DNA from 2 places in the Clavibacter rahimiani genome. Region 2 is predicted to be linked to the other one. Evidence: riboswitches for the same ligand, from Rfam matches in the RefSeq annotation. Region 2 holds a riboswitch; the other holds the start of a gene.
What was found. A riboswitch is a leader RNA that binds a small molecule or an ion and turns the genes downstream of it on or off. The one in region 2 is predicted to bind thiamine pyrophosphate.
Positions count from the first base shown of each region.

Region 1 (5,747 bases), 860 kb from region 2:
CCACCAGCACCGCGACGGCCAGCACGAGGGCCTCGCGCCGCCCGACGACACTGGGCCGGGCCCACGTCCGGGCCCCCGGACCGCCGAAGCCGCGCGCCTCCATCGCGGTCGCGAGCTTGCTGCCGCGGCGGATCGAGAGCACGAGCAGCGCGAACGCCTGGCCGGCGAAGCGGCGGACCCGGCCCCGGTCGGCCACGCCGCGCGCACGGCGCGCGAGCTCCAGGGACCGCCAGTCGTCGAGGAGCAGGCCGACCAGACGGACGCCCGCGAGGGCCCCGAGGACGAAGCGCGACGGCAGGCGCCACACCTGCGCGAGGCCGTCGGCGAGGTCCGTCGGGTCGACGGAGGAGAAGAGGATCAGCGACGCCACGCCGATCGCGAGCACGCGGAGCGTCGTGGCGACCGCGAGCAGCACCGAGCCCTCGCTGATCACCACGAGGAGGAACTGGGCGTACACGTCGCCCGACGTGCGGCCGTACAGCAGGATCGTGATCCCTGCACCGGGCGCCGCGATCCAGATGGGGATGCCGCGCACGAGGAGCGCGCGCGGCCGGATCCCCGTGGCGGGCAGGAGCAGCAGCTCCAGCAGGAGCGCCGTGCCGGCGGACACGACGTCGAGGCTGAGCACGAGGACGAGCGTCAGCGCGAGGGCGGCGGCGAGCCGGGCGACCGGGTTCACCGACGCGAGACCCGTGGCGCGGGAAGCGGGCAGGACCTCGGGCGGCGCGGCGCTCATCGCACGACCTCGAGCCGCGCGGGCCCGCCGGGGACGGGATCGAGGCGCAGCACGTCGTCCGCGAGCGCGCGGACGAGGTCCGCGTCGTGCGTCACGGCGAGCACCCCGACGCCCTCGCGGTCGACCAGGTCGGCGAGGAGCGCCACGAGCTCGGCCCACGTGCGGGCGTCCTGCCCGAAGGTCGGCTCGTCGAGGACGAGGAGGCGCGGCGCGGTCGCGAGGGCCGTCGCCACCGACAGGCGGCGCTTCTCCCCGCCGGAGAGCGTGAACGGGTTCGCCCGCGCGAGGCCGTCGAGCCGCAGGCGGACGAGCAGCTCGTCGACGCGGCGCGCGGCCTCCGCCGGGTCCATGCCCACGGCGCGCGGGCCGACCTCGAGCTCTTCGCGCACGGTGGCGGCGAGGAACTGGTGCTCGGGATCCTGGAAGACGGTGCCGATGCGGGCGGCGAGCTCGCGGGAGCGCCAGGCGGCGGGATCCTCGGCCAGGCCGTCGGCCAGCCGCGGCTCGGCGCGGACGCGGCCCGACGACGGAGGCAGCAGGCCGCCGAGCGTCAGGGCGAGCGTGCTCTTGCCGCCGCCGTTGGGGCCGGTGAGCGCGGTGGTCCGGCCCGCGGAGAGGCGGACGCCGATCGCGTCGGCCACGGCCGCGCCGCGACCCCGCCCGACGGCGAGGCCCTCCGCCCGCACGAGCGGCACGGGGGCGGCGGCCACGCGGACGGGCGCCGCGGGCTCGCGCCCGGGGACCCAGACGCCGACCGCGGCGAGCGACGCGCCCTGCTCGCGGAGGACGTCGTCCGGTGCGCCGTCGGCGAGGATCCCGCCGTCGGCGGCGAGGACGACCACGCGGTCGACCAGGTCCCGCCACACGGCGACGCGGTGCTCGATGACGACGAGCGTCGCGCCGGTCGCCTCGACCACCGCCTCCACGGCCCGGCGGACCTCGCCGACGCCCTCGGGGTCGAGGTTCGCGGTGGGCTCGTCGAGGAGGAGGAGCCCCGGCCGCATCGCCAGCACGCCGGCGAGGGCGAGCCGCTGCTTCTGCCCGCCGGACAGCGCGGTCGTCGAGCGATCGAGCGCGACGTCGAGGCCGACGGCGTCGAGAGCGGTGCGCACGCGCGGCCAGATCTCGTCGCGCGGGACGCCGAGGTTCTCGCAGCCGAACGCGACGTCGTCGCCCACGCGGGAGAGGATCACCTGGGCGTCCGGGTCCTGCAGGACGAGCCCGGCGCGGCCCCGCTGGGACGCCGGATCGCGGCCGTCCACGAGCAGGGATCCGCGCGTCTCGCCCTCGTCGTCGCCGCCGAGGACCCCGGCCAGCGCGTGCATGAGCGTCGTCTTGCCGGCCCCGGACGCGCCGAGCAGGAGCACGCGCTCCCCCGGCTCGATCGCCAGGTCGACGTCGCGCACGGCCCAGGCGCTCCGGCCGGCGTGGCGCCAGCCCCACCCGGCGGCGCGGACGGACGCCCCGCCGCGGACGTCGGCCGAAACCTCCACGCCGGGGAGCGGGACCCGGGCGGGCGGCGCCCCGCGGCCCGGACGCCGCACGGTCAGACGCGGGCCGCGGTGTCGCGGCCCGAGGCGAAGCGCGACAGCGCGCCCGTGCGGGCGAGCGCCCGCGCCACGAGCCAGGACAGCATGCCCGCGATCACAGCGCCGGACACGAGCGCCGCGCCGGTGTAGATCGCGACGAACAGGGGGCTGGATCCCGGGTAGTAGGTGATGAGGTCGGTGATCGCCATGCCGAGCCCCGCGCCCATGCCCGCGAGGACGGCGACGTAGGCCCGCCAGTTCGCGTAGAGGAAGACGAGGAGGACGAGCTCCGCGCCGAGCCCCTGCGTGAGGCCCGAGAGCAGCGTCCCGACGCCCCACACGTTGCCGACGAGCATCGAGACGAACGCCGCCAGCAGCTCGCCGTAGAGGGCGGCGCCGGGCTTGCGGATCACGATGCCGGTGAGGACGCCGGCGAAGAGCCACCCGCCGCCGGCCAGGGCCTGGAGACCCGGGAGGAGGGGCTCGAAGAGGCCGCTGACGGGGACGGACGCCGTGTTCCAGACGACGAAGACGAGCCCGGAGGCGACGCCGAGGACGCTGGCCACGACGATGTCGATGACGCGCCAGCGGGCCCGGAGGCCGGAGCGCGGGACGCGGGGGTCCGCGTCGACGGAGGCGGATGCGGTGGACGAGGGTGATGCGGTCACTTGTCGTGCCCTTCTGGTATGCGGAAGAGGGCACGGGTACGAGATGAAAGCCTCCCTGCGCTGGCATGATCCAGATCAGGTTCGACGGTCGAAGATTGGGGATCTTCCTCTCAGCCCGGCTCACCGGACTCCCGTGTTCACCGCGATCCTAGCGCGAGCGGCACGCCCCGGACGCACGGGAGCGCGGACGCCCGAGGGCACCCGCGCTCCGCGGCGGACGGTGGGGAGGCGCTACTTGAGCGTCTTGATGAGCTTGACGAGCACCTTGCCCGAGATCCAGATGACGGGCGTCGCGACCGCGAGCAGCGCGATCACGTTCGGCTGGAAGCGCACCTCGCCGTCGGTCGCGATGTACGCGCCGATGGGCCAGGTCGCGCCGCCGCCCCCGCCGCCGCCCGCGACGTTGCCGTCGGAGTCGGGCAGGTCGCTGCCCCCGCCGAAGCCGTACCAGGCGAATGCCACCGGCACGATGGTCGAGCCGTCGATGTCGAGGGGGTCGCCGTAGACCGTCCCCACTCCGGCGTTCTTCACGTTCTCTGCGAGCTGTGCGACGAGGTTGGTCATGGGTCCCACCGTACCCCGCGGGCCCGCGGAGGATGCGGGTCGATCCGGGTCCTCGCGGTACCCTCGCCCCTGGTGCGTCGCTGCGTCGCATCCGGCCTCCCGCCGTTGCGGCCCACGCGGATCCACCGCCTGCCCCGCCCCCGACGGACCCGCGCACGCGCGCCCCGCCGGTGGACGAGTCGACCCAACTGGAGGACCACTTGCACACCTGGCCCGGAAACCCCTACCCCCTCGGCGCGACCTTCGACGGGAGCGGCACGAACTTCGCCCTCTTCAGCGAGATCGCCGACGCCGTGCAGCTGTGCCTCATCGACGAGGACGGCACCGAGACCCGCGTGGACGTGACCGAGGTCGACGCCCACGTCTGGCACTGCTACCTCCCGCACGTGCAGCCGGGCCAGCGCTACGGCTACCGGGTGACCGCGCCCTACGAGCCGGAGAACGGCCACCGGTCGAACCCCGCGAAGCTCCTGCTTGACCCCTACGCCAAGGCCACCTGCGGCGAGTTCGACTGGCACCCGTCGCTGTTCGCCTACGAGTTCGGCGACCCGTCCAGCCGCAACGACGAGGACTCGGCTCCGCACATGATGCTCGGCGTCGTCGTCAACCCGTTCTTCGATTGGGACGGCGACCGCCTCCCCCGAACGCCCTACAGCGAGACCGTCGTCTACGAGGCGCACGTCAAGGGGCTCACCCAGCTGCACCCGCGGATCCCCGAGGAGCTGCGCGGCACGTACGCCGGCATCGCGCACCCCGCGGTCATCGACCACCTGCAGCACCTCGGCGTCACCGCCATCGAGCTCATGCCCGTGCACCAGTTCGTGCAGGACAACACGCTGCTGGAGAAGGGCCTCCGCAACTACTGGGGCTACAACACGATCGGGTTCTTCGCGCCGCACAACGCGTACTCGTCCACGGGCGAGCTCGGCCAGCAGGTGCAGGAGTTCAAGTCCATGGTGCGGGCGCTGCACGCGGCCGGCATCGAGGTCATCCTCGACGTGGTCTACAACCACACGGCCGAGGGCAACCACCTCGGGCCGACGCTCTCGTTCAAGGGCATCGACAACCAGGCCTACTACCGGCTCATGGAGGACGACCCCACCTACTACATGGACTACACGGGCACCGGCAACTCGCTCAACGTCCGCCACCCGCACTCGCTGCAGCTGATCATGGACTCGCTGCGCTACTGGGTGACCGAGATGCACGTCGACGGCTTCCGCTTCGACCTCGCGTCGGCGCTCGCGCGCGAGTTCTACGACGTCGACAAGCTCGCCACCTTCTTCGAGCTCGTGCAGCAGGACCCGGTGGTGTCGCAGGTCAAGCTCATCGCGGAGCCGTGGGACGTCGGCCCCGGCGGGTACCAGGTGGGCAACTTCCCGCCCCAGTGGACCGAGTGGAACGGCAAGTACCGCGACACCGTGCGCGACTTCTGGCGCGGCGAGGCGTCGTCCCTCGGGGAGTTCGCGGCGCGGATCACGGGCTCCGCCGACCTCTACGAGCACTCCGGCCGCCGCCCGGTCGCGTCGATCAACTTCATCACCGCACACGACGGCTTCACCATCGCCGACCTGGTCTCGTACAACGAGAAGCACAACGAGGCCAACGGCGAGGACAACAACGACGGCGAGAGCCACAACCGCTCGTGGAACATGGGCGTCGAGGGTCCGACGGACGACCCGGTGATCGCCACGCTCCGCGGCCGCCAGCAGCGCAACATGCTCGCCACGATGCTGCTCTCGCAGGGCGTGCCGATGATCCTGCACGGCGACGAGCTCGGCCGCACCCAGCAGGGCAACAACAACACCTACGCGCAGGACAACGAGATCAGCTGGGTGCACTGGGACCAGGCCGACCAGCCGCTCGCGGAGTTCACCGCGAGCGTCGTGCGCCTCCGCAAGGAGCACCCGACCTTCCGGCGCGGGCGCTTCTTCGACGGCCGGCCCGTGCGCCGCGGCGAGGGCGAGCCGCTCCCCGACATCGTGTGGCTCGACGCCGACGCGACGCCGATGGTCGACGACGACTGGGAGTCCGGCCTCCGCGCCATCGGCATGTTCCTCAACGGCAACGGGATCCGCGGGCGCGACCGCCGCGGCGAGGACATCTACGACACCCACTTCCTCCTCTACTTCAACGCGCACGACGAGCCGGTGTCCTTCACGCTCCCGTCGGACGAGTACGCGGACGCGTGGGAGACCGTGATCGACACCGCGGGCGTCGGAGCCGACTCGACGGCCCTCCGCGCGAGTA
Region 1 is NZ_CP199790.1:1,484,984-1,490,730, reverse strand. It holds gene ACT7CP_RS07095 (energy-coupling factor transporter transmembrane component T family protein) at 1-736, opposite strand, end outside; gene ACT7CP_RS07090 (ABC transporter ATP-binding protein) at 733-2,280, opposite strand; gene ACT7CP_RS07085 (ECF transporter S component) at 2,283-2,933, opposite strand; TPP riboswitch at 2,969-3,069, opposite strand; gene ACT7CP_RS07080 (hypothetical protein) at 3,165-3,497, opposite strand; gene glgX (glycogen debranching protein GlgX) at 3,698-5,747, shown strand, end outside.
Region 1: it holds a riboswitch for thiamine pyrophosphate, as region 2 does, so the genes downstream of both, ACT7CP_RS07085 (ECF transporter S component) here and thiM (hydroxyethylthiazole kinase) in region 2, are expected to answer to the same signal.

Region 2 (5,747 bases):
GCAGTTCAGGAAAGTCCTGATGCTCACCTGCCGGGAAGGAGAGCGGAGAGATTTCCGGAGGCACGGCCCGAAGATGCTTAAGGGGATGGACGAACACCTCATCGTGGTTCAATATCGCGGAAACCGCGTCTCGGACTGCAGGCGTGTGATACAGCGCTTCAAGGTCCTGCGAACGAGCTGTTACTTCGAGGAGGAAGTCCTCGGGTCGTTCATTTTCCCGTGCGACGTAGCGAAGCTGTCCGCGCCCGGTAATTGATCCGTCTGTGACACCCGACATACTGAACTGCCTGGCAATCTGCCTTTGAATTCGCCCGACGCGCTCCCGATCCAGGATGTCTCGCAACACCGCATGGCCGGTTTCGCGATAATGCGCGACGGCTTGCGTCGTGGCACTCATCGAACTCAACGGCCGCTCTTCGGGGTCGATAGACGAATGGCGTAGAGCATGTCGACCGAGTCGTCCAACTGAAACACCTCCGCGGCGAAGGACTCCTTGATCGCGGGAGTCATCCGCGCAGCGAGACCATGATGCTGACCTTCGAGAAGGAGCGCTTGACCAGCACTGCCGACGGAGACCAGGGCTCTCGCGTACGAGCGCTCGAGTTGCTCTGGCGCATCCTCGACCCGGTCCCAGGCGATGCCGAATACCACCCCGAGCCCAGGCCCATTCCCCCACCCCTGCCCCTGGATCATGGAGGCAAAATCGCTTGCCAAGAGCGCGCGCGGCACCTGTCGCAACGAGCGCGGTTGTGTGTCGACGATCCAAGCCGCATCTTTCCAGTCCTCCACGTCGCTCGTCACGACACCGCAAAGGAGTGCAGGCTCTTCGGCGAGAATCTGATAGAGACAGCGCAAGATGGACTCGAATGCAGGACGAAGCATCGACGTTCCTGCGTCCGCCGCGAGGCTACGACGCCTCACGGCACCGTGGAAGTCGAATCCTGAGACGATCTTGTCGTACATGTATCGACGAGGCCCGAGGTGAGACACGTCCATGCCGGGCGCGTCAGCCGCAATCTCCAGAAAACGATATGGGCGTGCCCAATTCGACTCCGCCCAAAAGCTCGGGATGTAGCTCATTCCGAGATGATCAATTGATCGCGTGATCAAAGCCAACCTTCCAGCCTCCCTCGAATTAGTACGGGAGCCTCTGCGGGACCCATTCCGTATCGATCGACGGTATATTGCAGGTCGATGTCGGTCGCCGAGCTGTAGCGCCAGTTGCAAAAGGCCGCGAGGGCGTGCAACTGTCCATCGGCGTGACCAGCGTCGACGAGTAGCGCGCGGAAGCTCCGCGGGTCTCGGTACCGGAACATCGCGCGTCGCACGACGGGCGCCAGTCTCACGTCCAGCACCCAGTCCGCGTCGGATGCAAGCTCCTCAGCGTCGGTGCCGCTTGGCGGCTGGTCGTTGACACGCACCAGTGCGTTGGATCGCGTGTCAAAGTAGTAATTGCCGGAAATGAACCTCGGAGACCTCAGTACCTCGACGAAACACTCCGTAGGGTGACGTGCTCCTCCACTCGGCACTGACCGATAGATCAGCTCTACCTGGTGGTATCCCGTATCGGGATCGTAGTACGCAGGTTGGCGATGTGTTTGACCGAACACACCGGCAAGAATCGCCGCAAGCTGATGTAGGTCTGAATTTCGAAGAGCATCCAGACCGAGATCGCTCGCTCGCTCCAAGGGGTGCGTGGAGAGACACGGGAGATCGAGATACACGTCGGGATACTCGTCAGCCTCCACATAACCGGCCATGATCCTTGCGTCTTCAACGCGTGCCGCCATTCCGCGCGACATATCCAGGAACGGGTGATCCTTTGTCGCGGCGTGGTACCCCGATACCCGCTGACGACCGGAAGCCTGCAGGCGAGCGCGAATGTCAGGAGACACGCCTTTCGTAGGTTCGCATGTCAGCGCCCCTTGAGATGCTATGTCCTGGGCCACATGAGGATCGAGGAGGACCGCGGGCTCCGACGTGGACCATTCAAGCCACGCGCGCCCCTCCGAATCATATTGAAGTGATGCGGCAGCGCTGACAACCATGGTTCAATCCTTCGGCTAAGGCAGTGGGGCCCGGCTGCGCCGGACCCCACTGCGAACAATTAGGACAGCCGCGCCCGCTTCGGCTTCAGGCGGGGCTTCGGGACGATCTGTACCAGGTTGCAAGCGCCCTCCTGGAGGAGGGCTGTCTTCACAGTGCTCGTCATTTCATTCTCCTTCGCTTGTCAGTTTTTCCTTAGCCGCCGAATAAGCCTGATCGGCATCGGCGTGGACTGAAGCGTATGCAGCTGAGGCACGAATCGCCACGCTATTGACACACCAACATGCCTTCTGTATGGTGCGCGCGGTGACCGCAAAGCGCATATGTAAATTTCCCCGGATAGCGAATTATGAGAAGCCTGACGCGACGAGACCCAAGCGGCAACGCGCGAAATGGCAACGTATTGCATCTGCGCATCGTGCGCCGTGGTTCGGGCTTTGCGTGCCGCGCGATGCGTCACCTCAGCAAGACGCGTGCTCAGTCAGGAAGTCTCTCCACTCGCACGGCAGTTGAATCTCCCGACTCATGGATCATCTGGGTACGGGCTACTGAGGGCTGTCCGTCGCGCGCCGACGGCGAGCGACTACATCACGCGCCTCGAGCCGCCGCGCGCCCCCTAGTGTGGATCCCTGACACGGGGTGCCCACGAGGGCTGAGATGAGACCCGTCGCACCTGATCCGGTTCGCACCGGCGGAGGGATGTCATCATGAGCGCTGCGCGCCCGTCCACCCACGAGACCACGGGAGCGGGGACCGCCTCGGCGGACCTCCTCCGCCTGCTGCGGGAGCGCACGCCGCTCGTGCAGTGCATCACGAACGCGGTCGTCACCGGCTTCACCGCGAACGTCCTCCTCGCGCTCGGCGTCGCGCCCGCGATGACGGACGTGCCGACCGAGGCGGGGCCGTTCGCGCGGATCGCGTCGGGCGTGCTCGTCAACCTCGGCACGCCGCACGCCGAGCAGCGGGAGGCCGCGGTCGAGGCCGCGCACGCGGCGCGCGAGGCGGGCACGCCGTGGGTGCTGGATCCCGTCGCGGTCGGTGCCCTGCCGGTGCGGACCCGGCTCGCGCACGAGCTGGTGGCGCTGTCGCCGACGATCGTGCGCGGCAACGCGTCGGAGGTCATCGCGCTGGCGACCGGCGGCGCCGGCGGCCGCGGGGTCGACGCGACCGACGCGGTGGAGGCCGCGCTCGACGCCGCGACGCTCCTCGCCCGCACCTACGGCACGGTCGTCGCCGTCTCGGGGCCCGTCGACCACATCACGGACGGCCACCGCGTCGTGCGCGTGCACACCGGCGACGCGCTCCTCACCAAGGTGACCGGCGGGGGCTGCGCTCTCGGCGCGGTGATGGCGGCGTACGTGTCGCTGGACCCGGATCCGCTGCGGGCCGCCGTGGCCGCGACGAGCGTCTACACGATCGCCGCCGAGGTCGCCGCCGAGGGTGCGCGCGGGCCCGGATCGTTCGCGGTCGCGCTCCTCGACGCCCTCGACGCCGTCACGCCCGAGCTCGTCGCCCAGCGCGAGCGCCTCTCGTGAGCGCGCTCGCCCTCTCCGTCTACCTCGTCACCGACCCCGCGCTCTGCGGCGAGCGCGGCGTGCCCGCGGTCGTCGCGGCGGCGGTCGCGGGCGGGGCGACGGCCGTGCAGATCCGCGACAAGCACGCGAGCGCGGCCGCCCTGCTGGCGACCGTGACGGCCGCCGCCGACGCGATCGACGCGCACGCGTCCGCGCACCCGGACGCCGCCCGTCCGCTGCTGCTCGTCGACGACCGCGTCGACGTCGTCCTGGCGGCCCTCGCCCGCGGCACGCGCGTGGACGGGGTGCACGTCGGCCAGTCCGACGTCCCGGCCGACCTCGTCCGGCGGATGCTCGACGCGGCCAGCCCCGACCGGCGGCTCGTCGTCGGCCTCACCGCGAACACGCCCGCGCACGTCGAGGCGGTGCGCGCGCTCCCGGCCGGGACGGTCGACTACCTCGGAGTGGGCGTGATCCGCCCCACCAGCACCAAGCCCGACCACCCGGCGCCGCTCGGCCACGACGGGTTCGGGATCATCGCGGGCCTCTCCCCCGTGCCGTGCGTCGCGATCGGCGGCGTGGACGTGCGGGACGTCGCGGCGATCGCGGCAGCGGGCGGCGCGGGCACGGCCGTCGTGTCGGCGATCTGCGCGGCCGACGATCCGGCTGCCGCGGCGCGCGAGCTCGCGGCGGCGTGGGCGCGCGTGCGCGGGGAGGGCGGCGAGGGCGACCACGCGGCGGCGGACGCGCAGGGCGCCGCGACGGCCACGGCCGAGGCCCCGGCGACGGCCGACGCGACGGGCACCCCGCACCCCGTGCCCGACCCGACCCGCGTCCCGCGCGTCCTCAGCATCGCGGGCACGGATCCGACGGGCGGCGCCGGCATCCAGGCCGACCTCAAGTCCATCGCGGCGAACGGCGGCTACGGCATGGCCGTCGTCACGGCGCTCGTGGCGCAGAACACGCGGGGCGTGCGGGAGATCCACGTGCCGCCCGTGGCGTTCCTGCGCGCGCAGCTCGACGCCGTCTCGGACGACGTCGCGATCGACGCCGTGAAGATCGGCATGCTCGGCTCGGCCGCCGTGGTCGACGAGGTGGCGGACTGGCTGCGCGCGGTGCGCCCGCCCGTCGTGGTGCTGGATCCGGTCATGGTCGCGCAGTCCGGCGACGCCCTCCTCCACGACGACGCCACCGACGCGCTCCGCCGCCTGCTGCCGCTCGCCGACGTGGTGACGCCGAACCTCCCCGAGCTCGCGGCCCTCCTCGGCGAGCGCGAGGCTGACGGCTGGGACCAGGCGCTCGCGCAGGGCCGCGCGCTGGCGGACCGGCACGGGGTCCGCGTCATCGTCAAGGGCGGCCACCTGCGCGAGGACGACTGCCCGGACGCGCTCGTGTCGCCGGGCACGTCGGGCACGCCGGGCGCGGAGGCCGCGGTCGACGTCGTCGCCGGCCCGCGCATCGCGACGACCAGCACGCACGGCACCGGCTGCTCGCTGTCGAGCGCGCTCGCGACGCTGCACCCGCGCCGCGGCGACTGGCTCGCGGCGCTCACGGAGGCGAAGGGCTGGCTCACCGGATCCCTCGCGCACGCCGAGGACCTCGACGTGGGCGCCGGCGCCGGCCCGCTCGACCACCTGCGCGCGCTGTGGGACGCCGCGGGGACGCACGCGGCCCCGATCTCGGCGGAGATGTGGGCGGGATCCGCGGACCTCCGCCGGGAGATCGACGAGCTCGCCTTCGTCCGCCGCCTGGGCGACGGCTCGCTGCCGGAGGCGTGGTTCTCGCACTACCTCGCGCAGGACGCGATCTACCTCCGCGCCTACTCGCGGGTGCTCGCGCGGGCGAGCCAGCTCGCGCCGACGCCCGAGGCGCAGGTCGCCTGGGCACGCTCCGCCGCGGACGCGATCGCCGCCGAGTCCGCGCTGCACGAGGAGTGGCTGGCGCGCCACCCCGCGCCCTCAGTCGTCGGACCCGTGACGCGCGCGTACGTCGACCACCTCCTCGCGCACGCGGCGACGAGCGACTACGCCGTGCTCGTCGCGGCGCTGCTGCCGTGCTTCACGATCTACGCGGACGTGGGCACGCGCCTCCGGACGGCGGGATCCGCGGCGGCGGCGTCCGGCGCCACTCACCCGTACGCGGCGTGGCTGGAGACGTACGCGGATCCGGCGTTCGCGGCTGCCACGG
Region 2 is NZ_CP199790.1:2,342,099-2,347,845, forward strand. It holds gene ACT7CP_RS11110 (phytanoyl-CoA dioxygenase family protein) at 1-397, opposite strand, end outside; gene ACT7CP_RS11115 (hypothetical protein) at 403-1,080, opposite strand; gene ACT7CP_RS11120 (nitroreductase family protein) at 1,107-2,048, opposite strand; TPP riboswitch at 2,672-2,763, shown strand; gene thiM (hydroxyethylthiazole kinase) at 2,754-3,581, shown strand; gene ACT7CP_RS11130 (bifunctional hydroxymethylpyrimidine kinase/phosphomethylpyrimidine kinase) at 3,578-5,747, shown strand, end outside.